Regions from separate parts of the Vogesella oryzagri genome, predicted to be linked through region 2. Evidence: riboswitches for the same ligand, from Rfam matches in the RefSeq annotation. Region 2 holds a riboswitch; the other holds the start of a gene.

Region 1 (11,532 bases), on a different contig from region 2:
TGCAGACTGGCGAGGTGTTGTCGCGGCTGACCACCGACACCACCCTGGTGCAGACCGTGGTGGGCACCAGCCTGTCGATGGGGCTGCGCAATGTGCTGCTGATGCTGGGTGGCTTGGTGATGCTGGCGGTGACCAGCCCCAGTCTCACCGGCTACATCCTGATCACGCTGGCGGTGGTGGTGCTGCCTATCCTGGTGTTTGGCCGCCGCGTGCGGGCACTGTCGCGCGCTAGCCAGGACCGCATCGCCGATTCCAGCGCCATGGCCGGCGAAACCCTGAACGCGGTGCAGACAGTGCAGGCGTTTGCGCAGGAGGGGTGCGAGGTTGGCCGCTTCGAGGCCTCGGTGGAAACCAGCTTCGGCACCGCGCTGGCACGCATCCGCGCCCGCAGCCAGCTGACTGCCATCGTCATCCTACTGATCTTCGGCGCCATCGTGTTCGTGCTGTGGCTGGGTGCGCACGCGGTACTGGCCGGGCAGATGAGCAGCGGCCAGCTGGCGCAGTTCATCCTGTATGCGGTGGTCACCGCCGGGGCCATCGGCGCGGTGGCCGAAGTGTGGGGCGACCTGCAACGTGCCGCCGGCGCCACCGAACGCCTGCTGACACTGCTGTCCCATCATTCGCCGGTGACGCCGCCGCTGCAGCCGCAATCATTGCCGATCACCGGCGACGGCATCCGCTTGAGCGGCGTGGGCTTTGCCTACCCGTCACGGCCGAACAGCCGCTCGCTGGATGGCATCGAGCTGCATGTCCACCCGGGCGAGCAGGTGGCGCTGGTGGGGCCGTCCGGCGCCGGCAAGACCACCTTGTTCCAGCTGCTGCTGCGCTTTTACGACCCGCAAGTTGGCCGCATCACCCTCAATGGCGTGGATATCGCCACGCTGGACCCGGCGGTGCTGCGCCGCCATATCGGCATCGTGCTGCAAGACACGGTGATCTTTGCCACCAGCGCGCTGGAGAACATCCGTTACGGCCGGCCAGAGGCAAGCGACGAAGAGGTGATGGCCGCCGCCCGCGCCGCTGCGGCGCACGATTTCATCGAAAAACTGCCGCAGGGCTACCACAGCTTTCTCGGCGAGCGCGGCGTGCGGCTGTCCGGCGGCCAGCGCCAGCGCATCGCCATCGCCCGCGCCATTCTGAAGAACCCGCCGATCCTGCTGCTGGACGAAGCCACCAGCGCGCTGGACGCCGAATCCGAGCAGCTGGTGCAGGCGGCACTGGAGCGCGCCGCCGCCAACCGCACCACACTGGTGATCGCCCACCGCCTGGCTACGGTGAAGCAGGCCGACCGCATTATCGTGCTGGACGGCGGCCGCATCGTGGCCGAAGGCCGTCATGACGAACTGCTGGCCAGCTCGCCGCTGTACGCCAGACTGGCCGCCTTGCAGTTTGGCGCTGCGGCCAACCTTGTTGCCGGCGCGGCGGGCGGCGATAATCGCGCCTCAACTGAAACGGAGCAAGACACAGCATGCAGATCAGCGAAGCCCGAGTAGAACGACTGGTGATCCACCGCGTGGGCAACCCCAACCGCGGCGAGCCCTTGCAGTTGTCCGGCAAGGCCATCGGCGTGGACGAGGCGGTGTCGGCGCTGATTCTGGACGGTTACCTGAAGGGCATCGTCTCGGACAAGAAGAAGTTCCAGTTCGTGCACGAGACCGACCTCAATCTCAACGAGCTGTACCACTACAGCCGCCAGTTCTTCCGCGGCGAACTGGACCTGCTGGCCTTGTCGCAGAACATCGCCAAGCACCTGTACGCGCGCTCGCAGCACCCCAATATCGCCGCCGGCGACCTGCTGATCATCCTGTTCTCCGGCCTGGGTGAAGCCGACGCGCCGCAGCGCGCGCTGGGCATTTTCAAGGCCGAGATCCAGGAGGACTTCCTCACCATCGTGGAAAGCGGCGAGGTGTTCGACATCAGCCACGCCTCCGGCATCAATCCGCGCCTGATCGACAAGGGCGCGCTGCTGCTGGAAAGCGGTCCCACGCTGTACGCGGTGGACCGGCTGGGGCACGAGGCCAAGTTCTGGGTGGATGACTTCCTGCGCGCGCTGCGCGTGCCGGACAGCAACTCCACCAGCAAGCTGGTGGCCGAGGTGATCGAGCAGGTGGCGGAGGAAATTGCCGACCCGGCCGCGCAGCTGCGTTTCCGCGACGAAGTGCTGAGCCACTGTAAGGCCGAGCCGGAAGTGTCGCCGCGTGACATGGCCGATATGGCCGAGCGCTACGTGCCGGCGGGCGAGGTGAACCGGCTGTTCGACAACGCGGCGGAAAGCTACGGCTTTTCGCTGCAGAGCGAGGCCCCGCTGCCGGCGCAGGGTGTGGCCAAGCGGCTGGAGAAGTTCTGGAGCAAGGTGGGGGTAGGGCATGGTGTCAGCCTGCTGCTGCCATCCGACCTGAGCCTGCAGAACGTGCAGAGCGTGAAGGGCGACAACGGCGAACTGACGCTGACGCTGCATCTGCTGCAACGCGACGAGTAAGCCTGCCGCCGCTCCGCAATGCCTAAGGCCGCTGCCACCGGACAGCGGCCTTGTTGTTGGCGCCGGGGCCGGCGGCTGGTGGTGTGGCGGTGCCAAATTCAGGCACTGGGTGTGTTGCTTGCTGCCGTGCGGCCAACGTGTTCACGCCGATTCTGCTGGCGTAACGACGTTGGCGACGGTCCTGACCACGTCACCTACCCAGCGCGGCGCCACGGTTGTTTTGTAAAAACAGCCAATTGGCGTAAACAATTAAAAAAAGCTTGCTAAAGCAGTAAGTATTGTCTATTATCCGTCGCCTAACGCCGGTGTAGCTCAGTTGGTAGAGCACCTGACTTGTAATCAGGGGGTCGCGAGTTCGATTCCTGCCGCCGGCACCAAATACCAAACAGGACCTTGTCTTTGACAAGGTCCTGTTTGCATTGGGCGTCGACTTTAGCTGGGGCGCGACTGCAGCGCTGCTGGCAAAAAAACAGGGCAAACCGTGAGGTTTGCCCTGTGGCACGTTGGCCGCACGCGGCGCGGATCAGGCCAGGTCGAAACGGTCCAGGTTCATCACCTTGTTCCAGGCGGCGACAAAGTCGGTGACGAACTTCTGCTGTGCATCGTTGCTGGCATATACCTCCGCCAGCGCCCGCAGCTGCGAGTTGGAGCCGAACAGCAGGTCAACCACCGTCGCCGTCCATTTCAGCTCGCCGCTGGCGCGGTCGCGCCCTTCCAGTACGCCGTTGGTGGCGGATTTCTGCCACTTGGTACCCATGTCGAGCAGGTTGACGAAAAAATCGTTGCTCAGGGTTTCCGGGCGTTTGGTCAGCACGCCGTGCTGGCTGTGGCTGCTGTTGGCATTCAGCGCGCGCAGGCCGCCGACCAGCACGGTCATTTCCGGGGCGCTCAGCGTCAGCAGTTGGGCCTTGTCGAGCAGCAGCTCGCCGACGACGCTTTCCAGCCCTGGCGCCGCGTAGTTGCGGAAGCCATCCGCCTTCGGCTCCAGCACCTGGAACGATTCCACGTCGGTCTGCTCGGCACTGGCATCCATGCGGCCGGGGGCGAAGGGCACGCTGACCGGCTGTCCGGCCTTGCTGGCAGCGGCCTCGATCGCCGCGCCACCGGCCAGCACGATCAGGTCGGCCAGCGAGATTTTCTTGCCGCCGGTAGCGCTGGCGTTGAACTCCTGCTGGATCGCGGCCAACGTTTGCAGTACCTGCGCCAATTGCGCCGGCTGGTTCACCGCCCAGTCCTTCTGCGGGGCCAGGCGGATGCGCGCACCGTTGGCGCCGCCGCGCTTGTCGCTGCCGCGGAAGGTGGCGGCCGAGGCCCAGGCGGTGGTCACCAGCTGAGCGATGCTCAGGCCGGAAGCCAGTACCTTGCTCTTCAGCGCGGCAATATCCTGTGCGTCGACCAAGGCGTGATCCACGGCGGGGATCGGGTCTTGCCAGATCAGCTCCTCTTTCGGCACCAGCTTGCCCAGGTAGCGGGCGCGCGGGCCCATGTCGCGGTGGGTGAGCTTGAACCAGGCGCGGGCGAAGGCGTCGGCAAACGCCTGCGGGTCCTGGTGGAAGCGGCGGGCGATCGGCTCGTAGATAGGGTCGAAGCGCAGCGACAGGTCGGCGGTGGTCATCATCGGCGGGTGTTTTTGGCTCGGGTCGTGCGCGTCCGGGATCATGTCTTCCGGTCTGACGTCCTTGGCCACCCACTGGTGCGCGCCGGCCGGGCTCTTGGTCAGCTGCCATTCATAGCCGAACAGGGTGTCGAAGTAGCCGTTGTCCCAGGTGGTGGGATTGGGTTTCCACGCGCCTTCGATGCCGCTGGTGGTGGTGTCCACGCCCTTGCCGCTGCCAAGCTTGTTGATCCAGCCAAGGCCCATTTCCTCGATCGGTGCCGCTTCCGGTTCCGGGCCGACCAGTGCCGGGTCGCCGGCGCCGTGCGCCTTGCCGAAGGTGTGGCCGCCAGCCACCAGGGCCACGGTTTCTTCGTCGTTCATCGCCATGCGGGCGAAGGTTTCGCGCACGTCGCGGCCAGAGGCCACCGGGTCCGGGTTGCCGTCCGGGCCTTCCGGGTTGACGTAAATCAGGCCCATCTGCACCGCCGCCAGCGGGTTTTCCAGTTGGCGATCGCCGGAGTAACGGCTGTCCGGCTGGTCGCTGGTGGCCAGCCAGGTTTTTTCCATGCCCCAGTAGACGTCTTCTTCCGGTGCCCAGATGTCCGGACGGCCGCCGCCGAAGCCGAAGGTCTTGAAGCCCATCGATTCCAGTGCCACGTTGCCGGCGAGGATGAACAGGTCCGCCCACGACAGCTTGCGGCCGTATTTCTGCTTGATCGGCCACAGCAGGCGGCGCGCCTTGTCCAGATTGCCGTTGTCCGGCCAGCTGTTGAGTGGCGCGAAGCGCTGGTTGCCGCTGCCGGCGCCACCGCGGCCATCGGCGATGCGATAGGTGCCGGCGGCGTGCCAGGCCATGCGGATCATCAGGCCGCCGTAATGGCCCCAGTCGGCGGGCCACCAGTCTTGCGAGTCGGTCATCAGTGCGTGCAGATCCTGAACCACGGCATCCAGGTCCAGGGTCTTGAATTCGGCGGCGTAGTCGAACGCCGCACCCATCGGGTCGGATTCGGTGCCGTGCTGATGCAGGATGCTCAGCTTGAGCTGGTTCGGCCACCAGTCGGCATTGGACTGGCTGCCGGCCACGCTCTGCGGGGCGGCGCTACCGGCAAACGGGCATTTGGCTGCTGTGGACATGGGTATCTCCTATTGTGGTTTGTGTCGGCATGACGGCGCCGGGCCGGCGTGCAGGCGATGTGTGACGAGCTGATTGGCTTACTGGCCGCCGGCTGGCATTGGTTGCCGGTGGCGCTTGGGTAGGTGCGGCGTGGCTGGCGCTACTGCAGCCAGACTAGATTGGCCCAGATGTCATCCAGCATGACGCGGCTAGGCAGGAAGCGTTTCATGGCGTGTGCTCCGTAGGTGATGACTGCAGTATGGTATTGGCTTATAAATTTGTTAAATTGATTGTTGTTAATTGATTGTTTGCGTTTGGCTATGGCTGCTTCACGTGATAGTCCATGACGGCGGCAAAGGCAAAACCCGGCTGGCCGTGGTGCTTGCGGCCAACTTTGAGCATCGCGACGCAGACGCTATACTCGCGGCTCGATCACCGGGGGTGCCTGCCAGGCGGCGGGCTGAGACATACCCCAGAACCTGATCTGGGTCATACCAGCGGAGGGAGCGTGATGCGCGGCCCGGCCGCGTCCCGCTTCTTTTTTTGGTGCGCGCCATTACCAAAAGAGGATGTCTGCAATGTTCAAGAAAACTGTTTTGCTGCTGGCACTGGCCGGCGCTTCCCTGACTACCCTGGCCGGCGAGCTGCGCGTGCTGACGCATAGCTCCTTCAGCCTGCCCAAGGACAAGCTGGCCGAGTTCGAGAAACAGGCCGGCGTGAAGCTGTCCATCATCAAGGCCGGCGATGCCGGCGAGATGCTTAACAAGCTGATCCTGACCCGCGGCAACCCGATTGCCGACGTGGTGTACGGCATCGACAACACCCTGATCGGCAAGGCCAATGCCGCCGGCGTGCTGGAGCCGACCAGCAGCAAGGTTGGCCGCAGCGTGACCGGCATCAGCCTGCCGGGCGCGGTGGCGGTGGACTACGGCTACGTGAACCTGAACATCGACAAGGCCTGGTTTGCCAAGCAGAAGCTGGCGCTGCCGACCAGCCTGGATGATCTGGCCAAGCCGGCCTACAAGGACCTGCTGGTGGTGGAAAACCCGGCCACCTCCAGCCCGGGGCTGGCTTTCCTGCTGGCTACCATCGCCGGCAAGGGCGAGGCGGGCGCTTTCCAGTGGTGGGCCAAGCTGCGTGACAACGGCGTAAAAGTGGCCAAGGGCTGGAGCGAGGCTTACTACACCGATTTCAGCCGCAATGGCGGCGCGCGCCCCATCGTGGTGAGCTACGCCACCAGCCCGGCGGCCGAGGTGTTCTACAGCAAGGAAAAACTGAGCGAAGCGCCGACCGCCAACCTGCTGCTGCAAGGCGGCGTGTTCCAGCAGATCGAAGGCGTGGCCAAGGTAAAAGGCGGCAAGGAGCCGCAAGCGGCGCAGGCGTTTGTGGACTTCATGCGTGGCAATGCGGCGCAGCAGGCGCTGCCGACCGAGATGTGGATGTACCCGGCAGTGGCCGGCGTCAGCCTGGACCCGGTGTTCAAGCATGCGCAGCAGCCGCAGGCCGCCAGCAATCCCAAGCTGGATGCCATGCAGCACAAGACCGCCGGCTGGGTCAGCCGCTGGACCCGCGTAGTACTGAAGTCCGGTAACTGAGCCCGACGCCATGTTTGCGGCCAACCTTGCGCCCGAGCGTAGTGCCTGCGCCGACATCCTCAGCCCGCGCCTGATCCTGCGGCATCTGGATGCCGAAGTGCTGCGCCTGGGCTGCAATGGCCGCCATGCCGAGGCGGGTGCCCGGCTGGGCGCCGCGTTGCCGGCCGACTGGCTGGGCGAGCAGGCGCTGATGGCGCTACGGCTGGCGGACATGCTGGCCGACAGCGCCTACGCGCCGTGGTCGCTGCGCGCCATGCTGTGTCGCCGCAGCGGCCGCATGCTGGGGCATATCGGCTTTCACAGCATGCCCGGCCCGGAGTATCTGCACCCGCTGGCGCCGGGCGCGGTGGAGCTGGGCTACACCGTGTTTACCGCGCACCGCTGCCAAGGCTACGCCGCCGAGGCGCTGGCAACCTTGCTGCACTGGGCGCTGCGTAGCCATGGCCAGCAGCGCTTCGTGCTGTCGATCGCGCCGGACAACGCCGCCTCGCTGGCGTTGGCGCGGCGCTTCGGTTTTGCCCAGGTTGGCCGCTGGTTCGATCCGCAGGACGGCGACGAGCTGGTGTACCTGCTGGAGCACGGCGCATGAGCTGGCTGCTGCGCGGCAGCCTGGCCTTGCTGCCGCTGTTGTTCCTCGCCGCCATGGTGGCGGCGCCGCTGACGCGGCTGCTGTGGGAGGGCGGCAGCGCCTTCAACCCGGCCTTGCTGCACGACGACTACCTGCAATGGCGGCTGCTGTGGTCGCTGTTGCAGGCATTAATCAGTTGCCTGCTGTGCCAGCTGATCGGCCTGCCGCTGGCCTGGACGCTGGCGCGCTATGACTTTCCCGGCCGCGGCCTGCTGCTGCGCTTGCTGCTGTTGCCGTTCGTGATGCCGACGCTGGTGGCCGGTCTCGGCGTGCTGGCGCTGTTCGGCCCGCATGGCGTGGCTGGCATCAATCTGCAGGACACGCCGTGGCTGCTGCTGTACGGCAACCTGTTCTACAACCTGCCGTTGCTGGTGCGGGCCGGGGTGGATGGCCTGTCGCAGGTGCCGGCCAGCCGCCTGCTGGTGGCGCGCACGCTGGGTGCCACGCCGTGGCGCACCTTCTGGCGGGTGGAGTGGCCGGTGGTGCGGCCGTGGCTGGCGTCCGCGCTGTGCCTGATTTTCCTGTACTGCTTTGCCGGTTTCGGCCTGGCGTTGCTGCTCGGCGGGCAGCGCTATGCCACGGTGGAAGTGGAAATCTACTCGCTGGTGGCGTACGAGCTGAACCTGGCCGACGCCGGTGCATTGGCCTTGCTGGCGCTGGCGGTGGGTGCGCTGGCGGCCGGCGGCTATGCACTGATCGAGCGCCGGCTGGTGAAGGACAGCCGCCCCGGCCCCACGCTGTGCCAGCGGCCGCAAGGTTGGCCGCAGTGGCTGCAACTGGCCGCCACTCTGCTGCTGCTGGCGCTGTTCGCCGCCGCCCCCCTGCTGGCGATCGTGCTGCGCGCGCTGCAGGCGGATGCGGCCAGCTGGCAGGCATTGTGGGATGGCGAAGTGCTGGCCGCCATCGGCAATACGCTGCAGTTTTCCGGCGCCGCGGTGTTGCTGGCGCTGGCGCTGGGGCTGGCGCACGGCATTGCCGCCGCGCGCTGGTGGTGGCTGCGGGCGCTGAGCTTTTTGCCGTTCATGGTGTCGCCGGTGATGCTGGCCTTTGGCCTGCTGCTGCTGTACCCGCAGTACGGCGCCAGCCTGTGGCTGCTGGTGGCGGCCTATGCCTTGCTGGCGTACCCGTTTGTCGCCAAGGCGGTGGCCGGGGCGCTGGCCAGCCTGTCGCCCACCTTGCCGGCGGCGGCGCGCACGCTGGGCGCCACCCGCTGGCGCGCCTTCTGGCGTGTCAGCCTGCCGTTGATTCGCCCGGCGCTGCGCCGCGGGCTGGCATTTGCCGCCGCCACCGCGGTAGGCGAGTTCGCGGTGACGCTGTTTCTGTCGCGCCCGGAATGGACCACGCTGACCACGCTGATCTACCAGCGGCTGGGGCGCCCCGGTGCGGCCAACCTGGAGCAGGCGCTGCTGCTGACCTGTCTGCTGCTGGCGTTTGCGCTGCTGGCGTTTTTGATCATTGAATGGCCGGAGAAAAATCGTGCTGCAGATTGACGGGCTGACTCTGGCCTTTCGCCAGCGCCGCGTGCTGGAAGCGGTGTCGCTGCAAGTGGCCGCCGGCGAGACGCTGGCGCTGCTGGGGCCGTCCGGCGCCGGCAAATCCAGCCTGTTGGCGGTGCTGGCCGGTTTGCAGCGGCCGCAGGGCGGCAGTGTGCGGCTGAACGGCCGCGATTTGTTGACGCTGCCACCGGAACAGCGGCAGCTGGCGATGATGTTCCAGGACCATGCGCTGTTTCCGCATCTGGATGCTGCGGCCAACGTAGCCTTCGGTCTGATCGAGCGCGGCACGCCACGGCGCGAGGCGCGGCAGCAGGCCGAGGCGATGCTGGCGGCGGTAGGGCTGGCCGATCGTGGCCGTGCCGCCTGCCACACCCTGTCCGGCGGCGAGCGGCAGCGGGTGGCGCTGGCGCGCGCGCTGGTGTGCCGGCCGCAACTGCTGTTGCTGGACGAGCCGTTTTCCAGCCTGGATACCGACCTCAAGCAGCAGCTGCTGGCCGATGTGGCGCAGCATCTGGCCGGCTTGCAGGTGCCGGCTTTGCTGGTGACGCATGACCGCCACGAGGCGTTTACCCTGGCGCAGCGGGTGGCCATTTTGCAGCATGGCCGCATCGTGCAGCAGGGCACGCCGGCCCAGATTCTGGCGCGGCCAGCCAGTAGCTGGGTGGCGCGCTTTGTCGGCTTTCATAATGTGTTCGAACAATATGCCATCCCGCCGCAGGCCTTTGTGCTGGGCGCCGCGCAGCCGCAGCGTGCCATCGTGGCAGTGGCGCCGCAGGCCGATGGCTGGCAGGTGACGGTGGCCGGCGATGGCGCGCCGTGGCAGCTGTTGCTCAGCGCCCGCGAGCTGGCCGGCGGCCCGCCGCCGCAGCCGGGCGGCAAGCTGGCGGTCGGGCTTCGGCCGGAAGAGCTACTGCGCTGGCCGCTTGAGGCGGGTACAATGCCCGCCCATCAAGATCAACAAGGCTGACATCATGAAACCGCATATCGTTGCCACCCTGACCGAAGCGCGCAGTGCCCTGGATGCGCTGCTGTCCAACCCGCAAGCGCTGGCCGCCATCGATGCCGCCGGCGATGCGCTGGTGACGGCGTATCAGCATGGCAAGCGGGTGTTCAGCTGCGGTAATGGTGGCTCCATGTGCGATGCCATGCACTTTGCCGAGGAACTGTCCGGCCGCTACCGCAACGACCGCCGCGCGCTGCCGGCGGCCAGCATCAGCGATCCGAGCCACATCAGCTGCGTCGGCAACGATTACGGCTACGAGGCGATCTTCTCGCGCTATCTGGAAGCGCACGCCGGCGCCGGCGATGTGCTGCTGGCGATCAGCACCAGTGGCAGCAGCAAGAACGTGCTGGCGGCGGTGAAGGCAGCCAAGGAAATGGGCATGGTGGTGGTGGCACTGACCGGTCGCCCCGGCTCGGTGATCGGCCAGCTGGCGGACATCGACGTGTGCACCCCGGGCGGCCAGTACGCCGACCGCGTGCAGGAGCTGCACATCAAGGTGATCCACATCCTGATCGAATCGGTAGAGCGCGCGCTGTTCCCGCAGAACTACGCCTGAGCACGACAACCGCCGTTACAAACAGCCCGCCGCGTGCGGGCTGTTTCGTTTTTTGTTACATGTCGTTCGGGTAAAGTGTTGGCAGGAATTCGCAGTGTGACCGTGCCGTGACAGCCGTTGCCGCCATTTTCTGCCCGTCGGCTGGACAGATGGTAACGGTATCGACAGTTTAAACGGAATGACGTGGCACAGTATGGTGCTGGGCGGTACAGGGCGGCAAAAGCGGCGGCTAGGTGCAACTACCTAATGGCATTTTATTGCATTGACATGGTTTGGCGGCGCGGCTAAGTAACAAGTGGAATTTATTGCAGTTTCCGTTATTCAATCCCACCGTAAACGGAGCAATCCACATGATCCGCCCACTTACCATCGGCCAGCGTCTTGGCCTGTTACTGGCACTGCTGCTGCTGATTGCCGCCACCCTTGGCGGCTTTGGCATGTATGTGCAAAACCGCATTCTTGCCGATTATTCCAGCACCTACCACGACCGCGTGGTGCCCTTGCAGCAGCTCAAGCAAGTGGCGGACGGCTACGCGGTCAGCATCGTCGATGCCGCGCACAAGCTGCGTGCCGGTGCCATCAGCCGCGATAGTTTTCTGCAAAACCTGGCTAGCGCTCGCAGCACCATAGACCAACAATGGCAGGCCTACCGCAGCACCTTGCTTACCGCAGAAGAACAAAAACTGGTGGCCGAGACCGAGCAGGCGATGCAGCTGGCCAATGCCGGCGTCGGTCAGCTGCAGCAGCTGGCACAGGCAGACGACCGCGCCGGCCTGCAGCAATTCAACGACAGCAAACTGTACCCGGCGCTGGACCCGGTGTCCGGCCGCATCGCCGCGCTGATCGCACTGCAGCTGCGGGTGGCGGCCGAGCAATACGACACAGCCGCAGCGGCGGCGCAGCGCAGCGCGCAGCTGTCGATGCTGCTGATGGCGCTGGGCCTGCTGCTGGGCGCCGGCATGGGCTGGCACATCATTCGCCAGCTGCTGCGCCAGCTGGGCGGCGAGCCGGCCGACGTGGTGCAACTGGCGCAGCGCATTGCTGCCGGTGATCTGGGGCAGTCG
Region 2 (11,532 bases):
GGCCGCAGCCTTGCGGCCAACTGTTTGACGCCGGCAAGCCGGCTGCCGCTTAGAGCGTATTCACGATCTCGCGAGCTAGAGCGAGACAAGACGAAAACGGCTGAGGAAGCAGAGTTGACATGAAGTCAATGCACATCACTGAGTCGAATTCAACGCCGTATCGCCGACGCGCAGCAGATCGTGAACTGGTGCCTACTGCTTGATCATCACGTGCCTTACGCAGCTGTAATCCTCCAGCGCGTACATCGACATGTCCTTGCCGTAGCCGGAGCGCTTCATGCCGCCGTGCGGCATCTCGCTCACCAGCATGAAGTGGGTATTCACCCAGGTGCAGCCGTACTGCAGCTCGGCCGATACCTGCATCGCGCGGCCAACGTTCTGCGTCCACACCGAGCTGGCCAGGCCGTAGTCGGAATCGTTGGCCCAGCCGATCACCTGCTCGGTGTCGTCGAACGGCGTCACCGACACCACCGGGCCGAATACCTCGCGGCGCACGATCTCGTCGTCCTGCAGCGCGCCGGCGATCAGCGTCGGCTGGTAGAAGAAGCCGGGGCCGCTGCCCATGGCGCCGCCGGTGACTACCTCGATGTGCGGCTGCTGCTCGGCGCGCTCCACGAAGCTGGCGACGCGGCTGCGCTGACGCTCAGAAATCAGCGGCCCCATCTCCACGCCGTCCAGGTGCTGGTGGCCGACCTTGATGGTGGCCACCGCGCCGGCCAGATCGGCGACAAAGCGCTCGTACACGCCTTTCTGCACGTACAGGCGGCAGGCGGCGGTGCAGTCCTGGCCGGCGTTGTAGTAGCCGAAGGTGCGGATGCCTTCCACCGCGGCGGCGATGTCGGCGTCGTCGAACACGATTACCGGCGCCTTGCCGCCCAGCTCCAGGTGGGTGCGCTTCAGCGAGCGCGAGGCGGTTTCCAGCACCCGCTGCCCGGTGGATACGTCACCGGTGATGGAGATCATGCGCACCTCCGGCTGCGAGATCAGCGGGCTGCCCACCGTTTCGCCGCGGCCCAGCACCAGGTTGAACACCCCCGGCGGCAGGATGCCGGCCACCAGCTCGGCCAGTTTCAGCGTCGACAGCGGCGTCTGCTCGGATGGCTTGAGCACCACGGTATTGCCGGCCGCCAACGCCGGCGCCATCTTCCACGCCGCCATCATCAGCGGGTAGTTCCACGGCGCGATGGAGGCCACCACGCCCAGCGGGTCGCGGCGGATCAGGCTGGTATGGCCGGGCAGGTATTCACCGGCCAACGCGCCGGTCTGCGCGCGCACCGCGCCGGCAAAGAAGCGGAACACGTCCACCACTGCCGGAATCTCGTCGCCCAGCGCCAGGTGGTAGGGCTTGCCGCAGTTCAGCGACTCCAGCCGCGCGAACTCCGGCCCGCGCGCTTCGATGGCCTCGGCCAGTGCCAGCAGTTTTTCGCTGCGCTCGCGCGGCGTGGTGCGCGCCCAGCCGGCGAAAGCGGCCTGGGCGGCCGCCACCGCGGCCTGTACCTGTTCGCCGCTGGCTTCGGCGATTTCCACGATCAGCTCGCCGGTGGCCGGGTTGACGATGCGCTCCGGCTCGCCGTGGCCTGCCACAAATTCACCGCCAATCAGCATGCGGGTTTGCAGTGTCTTTTCCATATGCACCTCGGTCATTTACCGCTGCCGGCGATGTCTTCCGTGCCGCGGGTCAGGTAGTACGCGGCCAGAATCGGCAGCGCGGTGATCAGCATCACGGTCATGGCCACCACGTTGGTGATGGGCACGTCGCGTGGACGGGTAAGCTGGTTCAGCATCCAGATCGGCAGCGTGGTTTCGTTGCCGGCGGTGAAGGTGGTGACGATGATCTCGTCGAAACTCAGCGCGAAGGCCAGCATGCCGCCGGCCAAGAGCGCAGTGGCGATCTGCGGCAGCACCACGTAGCGGAAGGTCTGGAATACGTCGGCGCCCAGATCCTGCGACGCCTCCACCAGGCTGTAGCTGATGCGGCGGAAGCGGGCGATCACGTTGTTGTAGATCACCACCACGCAGAAGGTGGCGTGGCCGACGGCAATGGTCCAGAAGCCGGACGGGATCTCCGCCAGCCGGAATGCCGACAGCAGCGCGATGCCGGTGATGATGCCGGGCAGGGCGATCGGCAGGATCAGCATCATGGTGATGGCGTCCTTGCCGAAGAACTCGCGGCGGTACAACGCGGCGGCGGCCAAGGTGCCCAGCACCAGCGCCAGCACCGTGGCCAGCAGCGCCAGCTGCAGCGAAAGGCCGATCGCCGCCAGCACGTCGTCGCGGGCAAAGGCCGCCGGAAACCACGCCAGGGTGAAGCCCTTGGGCGGAAAGCTGTAACCGGCACTTTCGGCGTTGAAGGCGTAGATGATGATGACGGCGATCGGCAGGAACAGGAAGCCGATGCCACCGTAGGCCAGCAGGCGCAGCCACAGCGGGGCGCGGTCTTGATCAGAGTGCATCGAACGCTCCCAGTTTGCGTGCGCCGGACAGGTACAGCGCGATGATCACCACCGGCACCACGGTGAAGGCGGCGGCCAGCGGCATGTTGCCGATGGAGCCCTGCATGGTGTAGACCATGGAGCCGATGAACAGGCCGGACGGACCGATGATCTGCGGGATGATGTAATCGCCCAGCGTCAGCGAGAAGGTGAAGATGGAGCCGGCCACCACCCCCGGAAACGCCAGCGGCAGGATCACGTGACGGAAGGTCTGCGCGCCGCTGGCGCCCAGGTCGCTGCTGGCTTGCAGCAGGTTGGTCGGTACCCGCTCCAGCGCCGCCTGCACCGGCAGGATCATGAACGGCAGCCAGATATAGGTGAACACGGCAAAGCGGCCCAGGTGCGAGGTGGTCAGCGAGTTGCCGCCCAGCAGCGGTAGCGTCATCAGCCAGTCCACCGCGCCGCCCAGCCCCAGGTGCTGATAGCTCCAGTACACGATGCCGTCCTTGGCCAGCAGCACGGTCCAGGCATACACCTTGACGATGTAGCTGGCCCACATCGGCAGCATCACCGCCACGTAGAAGAAGCCTTTTTTCCAGCCGCGGGCGTAGCGCACCATGTAGTAGGCCAGCGGAAACGCCAGCACCGCTGACGCCAACGACACCGCGCTGGCCATCACCAGCGTACGCAGCACCACGTCGAAGTTGGCCGGCTGCAGCAGCTGCTGGTAGTTGGCCAACGTCAGCTCGCGGCTGACCTCCATGGTGAAATCGTCGAAGGTGAAGAAGCTCTGCGCCAGCAGCGTCGCCAGCGAGCCGATGTACACCACCAGGAACCACAGCAGCGGCAGCCCCAGCAGCAAGGCCAGCTGCAGACCGGGATGGCGATACAACGCCACCCCCAGCCGTTGCCACAGGCTAAGCGGCGGCACGGCAGGGCTGGCGGACAGGGAAGCAGTCATCATGGCATCCCCCTCAACCGGCCAGCGGCAGCATGGCCTGCCGCGGCCAGGCCAGGGTCACGGCGGCGCCGATCTCGGCCGGCGCCACCGCGTTGCCGTTTTCATTGGGTAGCACCATGCTCACCACCTTCTGGCCGAACACTTCCACCTCGTAGCGGCTGACCGCGCCCAGGTACTGGATGTCCAGCAGCTTGCCCGGCACCCGCACCACGTCGCCGTCCAACTGCCCGGCCGGGCGGATGCGCTCCGGACGCACGGCAAACGCCCGCTGCTGGCCGACCAGCGTGCCGGCCAGCTCGCCGTCGAACACGTTGGCCGCACCGACAAAATCCGCCACGAAGGCGGTGGCCGGCTGGTTGTACAGCAGCTGCGGCGCGGCGACCTGTTCGATGCGGCCCTTGTTGAACACCGCCACCCGGTCGGACATCGACATCGCCTCGCCCTGATCGTGGGTGACGTAGATGAAGGTGATGCCGAGGCGGCGCTGCAGCGCCTTAAGCTCGGTCTGCATCTGTTCGCGCAGCTTGAGATCCAGCGCGCCAAGCGGCTCGTCCAGCAGCAGCACGCGCGGCTGCAGGATCAGCGCCCGCGCCAGCGCCACCCGCTGCCGCTGGCCGCCGGACAGCGCCGCCGGGCGGCGGGTGCCGTACTGGCCAAGCTTGACCATCTCCAGCATTTCCTCGGCGCGGCGGTAGCGCTCGTCCTTGCTGACGCCCTTGAGCATCAGGCCGTAAGCGACGTTGTCCAGCACGTTCATGTGCGGAAACAGCGCGTAGTCCTGGAACACGGTATTCACCGCACGCAGATTGGGCGGCAGGCCGGCGGCTTCCTGGCCGAAGATGCGGATGGAGCCGATGCTGGGCTGCTCGAAGCCGGCGATCAGGCGCAGGCTGGTGGTCTTGCCGGAGCCGGACGGCCCCAGCATGGAGAAGAATTCGCCCTCGACAATGTCGAGGCTGATGTCGTCAACCGCGCGCACGCTGTCGTAGTGGCGGCTAACCTGTTGAAATTGAACGGCAATAGACATGGTGTGCTCCAATGCGCGGTAACTGCGCGCAAGGCGGGCCGCCCGGCGGACAGGCCGTACTGCGGGTGAGCCGCCGCCACACCCCGCCCCTCAGCGGGGCATGGCGGTGCTCGGTTGATACGCCGGCGGCCCGGGCGCGTCAGGCCGCGGACCCGGCATGTGGTGCCATGGCGGCCAGACGGTGGGGCGCCGGAGACGCAGCGGCTTAACGGCCACCCATGATGGCGATGTAGTCGCTGGTCCAGCGGCTGTACGGCACGCAGCTGCCCTGGCTGGCGCACTTGGCCACCGGGGTTTTCCAGAAGCGGATCTGCGCAAAGCGGTCAAAACCGTTGCTCTTGCAGAAATCACTGCCACCCGGCGCCTTGGTCTTGCAGGCGTCGGCCACCACCGGGTTGGAGCCGAACCATTCGGCCAGCCCCGACTGCAGGTTCTTGTTCAGCGACCATTCCATCCACTTGTAGGCGCACACCGGGTGCTGCGCCTGGGCATGCAGCATGGTGGTATCGGCCCAGCCGGTGGCGCCTTCTTTCGGAATCACGCCCTCCACCGGGAAGTTCTCCGCCTGCAGGGTGTTGATGGTGTAACCCCAGGCACTGGAGGCGGCGACGCCTTCTTTCTTGAAGTCGTTCATCTGCACGGTGACGTCATGCCAGTAGCGGTGGGTAAGCTGCTTTTGCTGGCGCAGCAGCTTCAGCACTTCGGCGTACTGCGCTTCGTTCAGCTCGTACGGGTCCTTGATGCCCAGCTTGGGGTTCTTGCTCATCAGGTACAGCGCGGCATCGGCAATGTAGATGGCCCCGTCGTAGGCCTGCACCTTGCCCTTGTTGGCCAGGCCGTTGGCCAGCTTGCCCGGCTCGAATACCACCGACCAGCTGTTCGGCGCGCTGGGGTAGAGCTTGGTGTTGTACATCAGGAAGTTGGCGCCCCACTGGTACGGCGTGCCATACACCTTGCCGCCCACGGTGTACCAGCTGCCGTTCTTCACCCGCGGGTCCAGCGTGTTCCAGCTGGGGATCAGCGCCGGGTTAATCTCCTGCACCTTCTTGCCGTAGATCAGGCGCAGCGAGGCATCGCCGGAGGCGGTGACCAGATCGTAATTGGGGGAGTTCATCAGCGACACCATCTCGTCCGAGGTGGCGGCGGTTTTCACGCTGACCTGGCAGCCGGAGCTTTTCTCGAACTGGGTCACCCAGTCGTAGTTCTTGTCGGTTTCGCCGCGCTCGATATAGCCGGGCCACGCGATGATGTTGAGTTTGCCTTCCGGTTTGCCCAGCGCGGTGGGCGGTGCGGCCAACAGCGGGGTGGCAACCATGCTGCTACAAACGGCGGCGCAGGCCAGGGCATGCAGGCGGTGCTTCATCACAGTTCTCCTTTGCAGATCGGCGCATTGTTTGCGTCTTCAGTGGTGTGCTGCATTCTAGGAACCGCCATTCGGCACTACCAAGGCAACTTGCCCAATACGACCTATCGGAAAAACCGGATGCTCAGCATGCGGATTGGCAGTTTTCACCCGGATTGTGCAATGCAACGCCAGAAATGACGCAGCAGCGGAAAATGCGCCGCCAGCCGGGCCGTAGCAATCTGTATTACCGATTGCTTATCGCCACATATCGATTAAATAGAAATAAAACCGGGGCAATCAGACGTGGCTGCGGGTGTACTCGCGCGCCACGGTCAGGAAGTTCTGTGCCGTTTCCGCCACTTTGGCGCCGCGGCGCCAGGCTAGCCCCACCTGCAGCGACGGGGTTTTTTCCAGCAGCTGGCGTACTTCCAGCCGGTCGCCATCCAGCGACCACGGCCGGTACAGCAGGTCCGGCATCACCGCCAGCCCGGCACCGGTGGCCACCAGGCTGCGCAGCCCCTCCACCGAGCTGGTGCGCACCGCCACTGTTGGCCGCAGACCCTGGCTGCGCCACAGCGCGGTGGCCACGTCTTCCAGCTCGTCCAGCCTCAGGTTCACCAGCGGCTGCTGCGCCATCTCCGCCACCGCCACCGTGCCCAGCTCCAGCAACGGGTGGTTCACCGGCAGCCACAGCCGGTAGGCGGACTCCAGCAGTGTCTCCGCTTCCAGCGCCTGGCGGTTTTCCAGGTTGGAGACGATCAGCACGCCGACATCCAGCTCGCCATTCACCAGCAGGTGCTCGATGTATTCACGCTGGTCTTCCACCACGCGCACATCCACCAGCGGGAAAGTATTGCGGAAACGGTCCAGCAGATAGGGTAGAAAGTAGCCGCACACCAGACTAGTGACGCCGATATTGAGCTGGCCGGTGACGGTATCCGGCCGGGCGCGCATCGCCTCGCGCGCATTGCGCACCGAGGCCAGGATCTGGTGCGCATGGCGCAGGAACTGGTAGCCGGCGTGGGTCAGGATCATGCCGCGCGCGTGGCGCTGGAACAGCGTGGCGCCCAGGTCGGCCTCCAGCGCGCGGATCGCCTCGGTGACCACCGATTGCGATACGTTCAAATCCTGCACCGCGCCGGTAATGGATTCGGCCTCGGCCACCGCCACGAAGTAGCGCACGTTCTTCAGCGTGATTGCCACGATTTCCCCCTGTAGACAATGGCGGTGTCGCCCGCCTTGGGCTGCACTTTACACCATGGCCGCCAACGGCAAAGCGGGCAGCCGGGGCAGGCTAGGCCAGCGCCGAGTACACCAGCTGCACGCCGGACAGCGCCAGCAGCACAATGGCGGTGCTGAAAAACGCCTGCTCCGGCAGCCGGCGCTGCAAACGCACCCCCAGCCATACGCCCAGCGGCACCAGCGGCGCCAGCAACAGGCATTGCCACAGTAGCGATGCGGTAAACAAGTGCAGCGCCAGATACGGCAGCAGCTTCACCAGGTTGACCACGGTAAAGAACACCGCCAGCGTGGCGACGAAGCGCTCCTTGGGCATTGGTCGGCTGAACAGGTACACCAGCACCGGCGGGCCGCCGGCATGTGCCAGCGTGCTGGTCAGTCCGCCCAGCAGGCCGGCGATGCGGCCAACCTGCGGCCCCAGCTGCCGCGGCGTGGCCGGGAAAAAGCGCAGCCACAGCCGTTGCAGCGCGAACAGCAGCGCCAGTCCACCAATGGCCAACTTGATCGACCACGCCGGTAGCAGGCCGAACGCCAGCGCGCCCAGCGCGATACCCAGCAGCGCGCCGGACAGCAGCAACTTCAGCTCGCGCGCGTCCCAGCGCCGCCAGTACAGCCGCACGCTGGACAGATCCATCAGGCACAACAAGGGCAGGGTCAGCGCGGCGGCGGCCTCCGGCGGCATCACCAGCGACATCAGCGGCACGGCGATGCCGCCGAACACGCCGCCAAAACCGCCCTTGGCCACGCCGGTGAGCAAGATGGCCACGGCGCTGACCAGCCAGGCGCTGAGGGAGAAATCCATGCGGAAGCCGTCTCGAGGAATGCAGGAAACAGCCAGCTTACTGGGGATGCAGAAATTCTGCATGCATGGCGGCAGCGCCGGGCCGGAGACTAGAACAGGCTGTCCTGCGCCGCCGGCGCGCCCCAGGCGATCTCGCCGCGGCCGCGGGCGGCCAGCCATTGATTGGCCTGCGAGAAATGGCGGCAGCCAAAGAAGCCGCGGCTGGCGGACAGCGGTGACGGGTGTGCCGCCTTCAGCACCGCGTGGCGCTGCGCGTCGATGCGCTCGGCCTTGCTTTGCGCCCAGTTGCCCCACAGCAGGAACACGCAGCCGGGGTTGGCCGCACTCACCGCGTCGATCAGCGCATCGGTCACCGCCTGCCAGCCGATCTTGCCGTGGCTGCCGGCGCTGTCGGCCTCTACCGTCAGCGAGGTGTTGAGCAGCAGCACGCCCTGTGCCGCCCAGTGCGACAGGTCGCCGCTGACGGCCGGGGCGATGCCGAGGTCGCTGGCCAGCTCCTTGTACATATTGCGCAGGCTGGGCGGAATCTTCATCCCGGCCGGCACCGAAAAGCTCAGCCCCATCGCCTCGCCGGCGCCATGGTACGGGTCCTGCCCCAGGATCACCACCCGCACATCCTGCGGCGCCACGTGATGCAAGGCATTGAAGATCAGCTCGCGCGGCGGGTAGATCGCCACGCCGGCGGCGGCGCGGGCGGCCAGGCGGGTATCGATAGCCTGCAGTTGCGTCGCCAGCGTCGGGGTGGACAGCAGCTCGCGCCAGGCGGCGGGCAGGGTTTCGATTGCAGGGGACAGAAAAGTCATGGTCATCGCTACACAAGCCACCGAACGCACCGCCCGCATCGACGGCGGTGGCGGGTTGCGGTGGTGACAATAAAAAAGCCGCTCCAGGTCTGGAACGGCTTTACGCATACCCGCGGCGAGCTAGTAGCGCGCCATCGCCGGGTCGACATCGTTGGCCCAGGCATCCACGCCGCCCCGCAGGCTCAGCACGTTTTCAAAGCCGGCGTTCTGCAGATACAGGCCGACCTGGAAACTACGCACGCCGTGGTGGCAGATGGTGACGATGGGCACATCGTCCGGCAGCTCGTTGTGCCGCAGCGGCACCAGGTTCATCACCATCTGCTGCGAGCCGTCGATATGGCACAGCTTGTATTCCCAGTCCTCGCGCACATCCAGCAGCAGTGGCTTGACGCGGGATTCGTCCGCCAGCCAGGCCGCCAGATCGCGGGCAGTGATTTCGCCGATCATGCTCAGAAGCTGAAACGGGACGGCTCGATGGCGTCCAGTTGCTGCAGGCGGGCAATGTTGGTGTCGAAGCTCACGCTTTCCTGATACGCGTTTTCCGACACACGGGTGATCACCTTGGCGATCATCACCGGGGCGTCGCCGGCGATCACCGCCAGACGGCCGCCGATGGCCAGCTGCGACTTCAGCGCTTCCGGCACCACCGGCACCGAGCCGCCGACGCAGATCACGTCGAACGGCGCCTGCGAGGCCAGACCGTCGATACCGTTGCCGACCGACAGGGTCACGTTGCGGATGCCGGCGGTCTTGAGGTTGGCCGCAGCACGCTGCGATTGCTCGGCATCCAGGTCCACGCTGTACACGTGCTGGCTGACGGCAGCCAGCAGCGCGGTCAGGTAGCCACTGCCGGTGCCCACTTCCAACACCTTGTCAGTGGACTTCACCTGCAGGTCCTGCACCAGGCGGGCTTCCACTTTCGGCTCCAGCATGGTGCAGCCGTTTTCCAGCGGCAGTTGCACGTCGGCAAACGCCAGCGTGCGCTTGTCTTCTGGCACGAAATCTTCGCGTTTCACGTGGAACAGCAAATCAAGAATGGAGGTGTCGAGCACATCCCACGGACGGATCTGCTGCTCAACCATGTTGAAACGGGCTTGTTCGAAATTCATTCGGAAACTCCGAGGGATTCAAGACTAATGAAAGGACGACTCTGAAAACGGCATTAACGCTTGATTTCATGCGGTTTTCGCAGGCGACCAACGCCAGATGCGGGCGCAACCTAACTTGCGATTATCCCACAATTAACTTACCTTCACAGCATCGCTAGGGGTCCTGCCCCTGCCGTGAAGGATGCCACAGCGTTGTGCGCAAACGACACTGGCAGGTTGGCGGGTGAGAGTCACCCTTCGAACCTGACCCGGATAATACCGGCGTAGGGAAGCGTAATCTGCCAGACACCGCACATCGTCATGCGTTCCCGCACCGGTCTGCGGCCAACCTGCAGCCGGGCATTCCGGGCCGCTCCTTGCGCCGTTTCATCGCACTGGAGAACCCCCGATGAACGCGCCTGCCAAACTGAACCAGCAAATGGTGGTGGATTCCGCCGCCATCCAGCCGCTACCCAATTCCCGCAAGATTTATGTCGAAGGCAGCCGCCCGGACATCCGCGTGCCGATGCGCGAGATCAGCCAGGCCGACACCCCGACCCAGTTCGGCGGCGAGCAGAACCCACCGATCTACGTCTACGACTGCAGCGGCCCGTACAGCGACCCCGCCGTCAGCATCAATATCCAGAACGGCCTTGCCCCGCTGCGCGCGGCATGGATCGCCGAGCGTGACGACACCGAGCTGCTGGCTGGACTGTCCAGCGACTACGGCCGCCAGCGCGAAGCCGACCCCAAGCTCGCCGAGCTGCGCTTCAACCTGACCCGCAAGCCGCGCCGCGCCAAGGTTGGCCGCAACGTCAGCCAGATGCACTACGCACGGCAGGGCATCATCACCCCGGAGATGGAATACGTCGCCATCCGCGAAAACCTCAACCGCCAGGCCTATGTCGAATCGCTCAAGGCCACCGGCAACAGCCGCCTGCTGGAGCTGATGACGCGCCAGCACCCCGGCCACAGCTTCGGCGCCAACCTGCCGGACACCATCACCCCGGAATTCGTGCGTCAGGAAATCGCCGCCGGTCGCGCCATCATCCCCAACAACATCAACCACCCGGAATCCGAGCCGATGATCATCGGCCGCAATTTCCTGGTAAAAATCAACGGTAACATCGGTAACAGCGCGGTAACGTCGTCGATCAGCGAAGAAGTGGACAAGATGACCTGGGGCATCCGCTGGGGCGCCGACACCATCATGGACCTGTCCACCGGCAAGAACATCCACGAAACCCGCGAGTGGATCCTGCGCAATTCGCCGGTACCGATCGGCACCGTGCCCATCTATCAGGCGCTGGAAAAGGTCAACGGCAAGGCCGAAGACCTGACCTGGGAAATCTTCAAGGACACCCTGATCGAGCAGGCAGAGCAGGGCGTGGATTACTTCACCATCCACGCCGGCGTGCGCCTGCAGTACGTGCCGCTGACCGCCGGCCGTATGACCGGCATCGTGTCGCGCGGCGGCTCGATCATGGCCAAGTGGTGTCTGGCGCATCACCAGGAAAACTTCCTGTACACCCACTTCGAGGACATCTGCGACATCATGAAGGCCTACGACGTGGCCTTCTCGCTGGGCGACGGCCTGCGTCCAGGCTCTGCCTGGGACGCCAACGACGCGGCGCAGCTGGGCGAGCTGAAGACACTGGGCGAACTGACGCAGATCGCGTGGCAACACGACGTGCAGGTGATGATCGAAGGCCCCGGCCACGTGCCGATGCAGCTGATCAAGGAGAACATGGACAAGGAGCTGGAGTGGTGCCACGAGGCGCCGTTCTACACGCTGGGGCCGCTGACCACCGACATCGCGCCGGGCTACGACCACA

Evidence for each region. Region 2 has a riboswitch for thiamine pyrophosphate ahead of thiC (phosphomethylpyrimidine synthase ThiC). Riboswitches for the same ligand answer to the same signal wherever they lie in the genome.
Region 1: linked by a shared signal. The riboswitch ahead of ABNW52_RS06225 (thiamine ABC transporter substrate-binding protein) and the one ahead of thiC (phosphomethylpyrimidine synthase ThiC) in region 2 are both predicted to bind thiamine pyrophosphate.

Annotation. Positions count from the first base shown of each region.
Region 1 covers NZ_JBEFLD010000003.1:199,620-211,151, forward strand. Annotated here, with positions in the region: gene ABNW52_RS06205 (ABC transporter transmembrane domain-containing protein) at 1-1,493, shown strand, start outside; gene ABNW52_RS06210 (nucleoid-associated protein) at 1,469-2,479, shown strand; tRNA gene ABNW52_RS06215 (tRNA-Thr) at 2,781-2,856, shown strand; gene katG (catalase/peroxidase HPI) at 3,003-5,210, opposite strand; TPP riboswitch at 5,618-5,714, shown strand; gene ABNW52_RS06225 (thiamine ABC transporter substrate-binding protein) at 5,769-6,785, shown strand; gene ABNW52_RS06230 (GNAT family N-acetyltransferase) at 6,796-7,374, shown strand; gene ABNW52_RS06235 (ABC transporter permease) at 7,371-8,903, shown strand; gene ABNW52_RS06240 (ABC transporter ATP-binding protein) at 8,890-9,876, shown strand; gene ABNW52_RS06245 (D-sedoheptulose-7-phosphate isomerase) at 9,881-10,468, shown strand; gene ABNW52_RS06250 (methyl-accepting chemotaxis protein) at 10,819-11,532, shown strand, end outside.
Region 2 covers NZ_JBEFLD010000002.1:441,505-453,036, forward strand. Annotated here, with positions in the region: gene ABNW52_RS04855 (gamma-aminobutyraldehyde dehydrogenase) at 193-1,644, opposite strand; gene ABNW52_RS04860 (ABC transporter permease) at 1,641-2,453, opposite strand; gene ABNW52_RS04865 (ABC transporter permease) at 2,443-3,396, opposite strand; gene ABNW52_RS04870 (ABC transporter ATP-binding protein) at 3,407-4,420, opposite strand; gene ABNW52_RS04875 (ABC transporter substrate-binding protein) at 4,626-5,783, opposite strand; gene ABNW52_RS04880 (LysR family transcriptional regulator) at 6,063-6,968, opposite strand; gene ABNW52_RS04885 (sulfite exporter TauE/SafE family protein) at 7,060-7,806, opposite strand; gene ung (uracil-DNA glycosylase) at 7,896-8,609, opposite strand; gene ABNW52_RS04895 (rhodanese-like domain-containing protein) at 8,730-9,056, opposite strand; gene ABNW52_RS04900 (protein-L-isoaspartate O-methyltransferase family protein) at 9,059-9,718, opposite strand; TPP riboswitch at 9,865-10,005, shown strand; gene thiC (phosphomethylpyrimidine synthase ThiC) at 10,107-11,532, shown strand, end outside.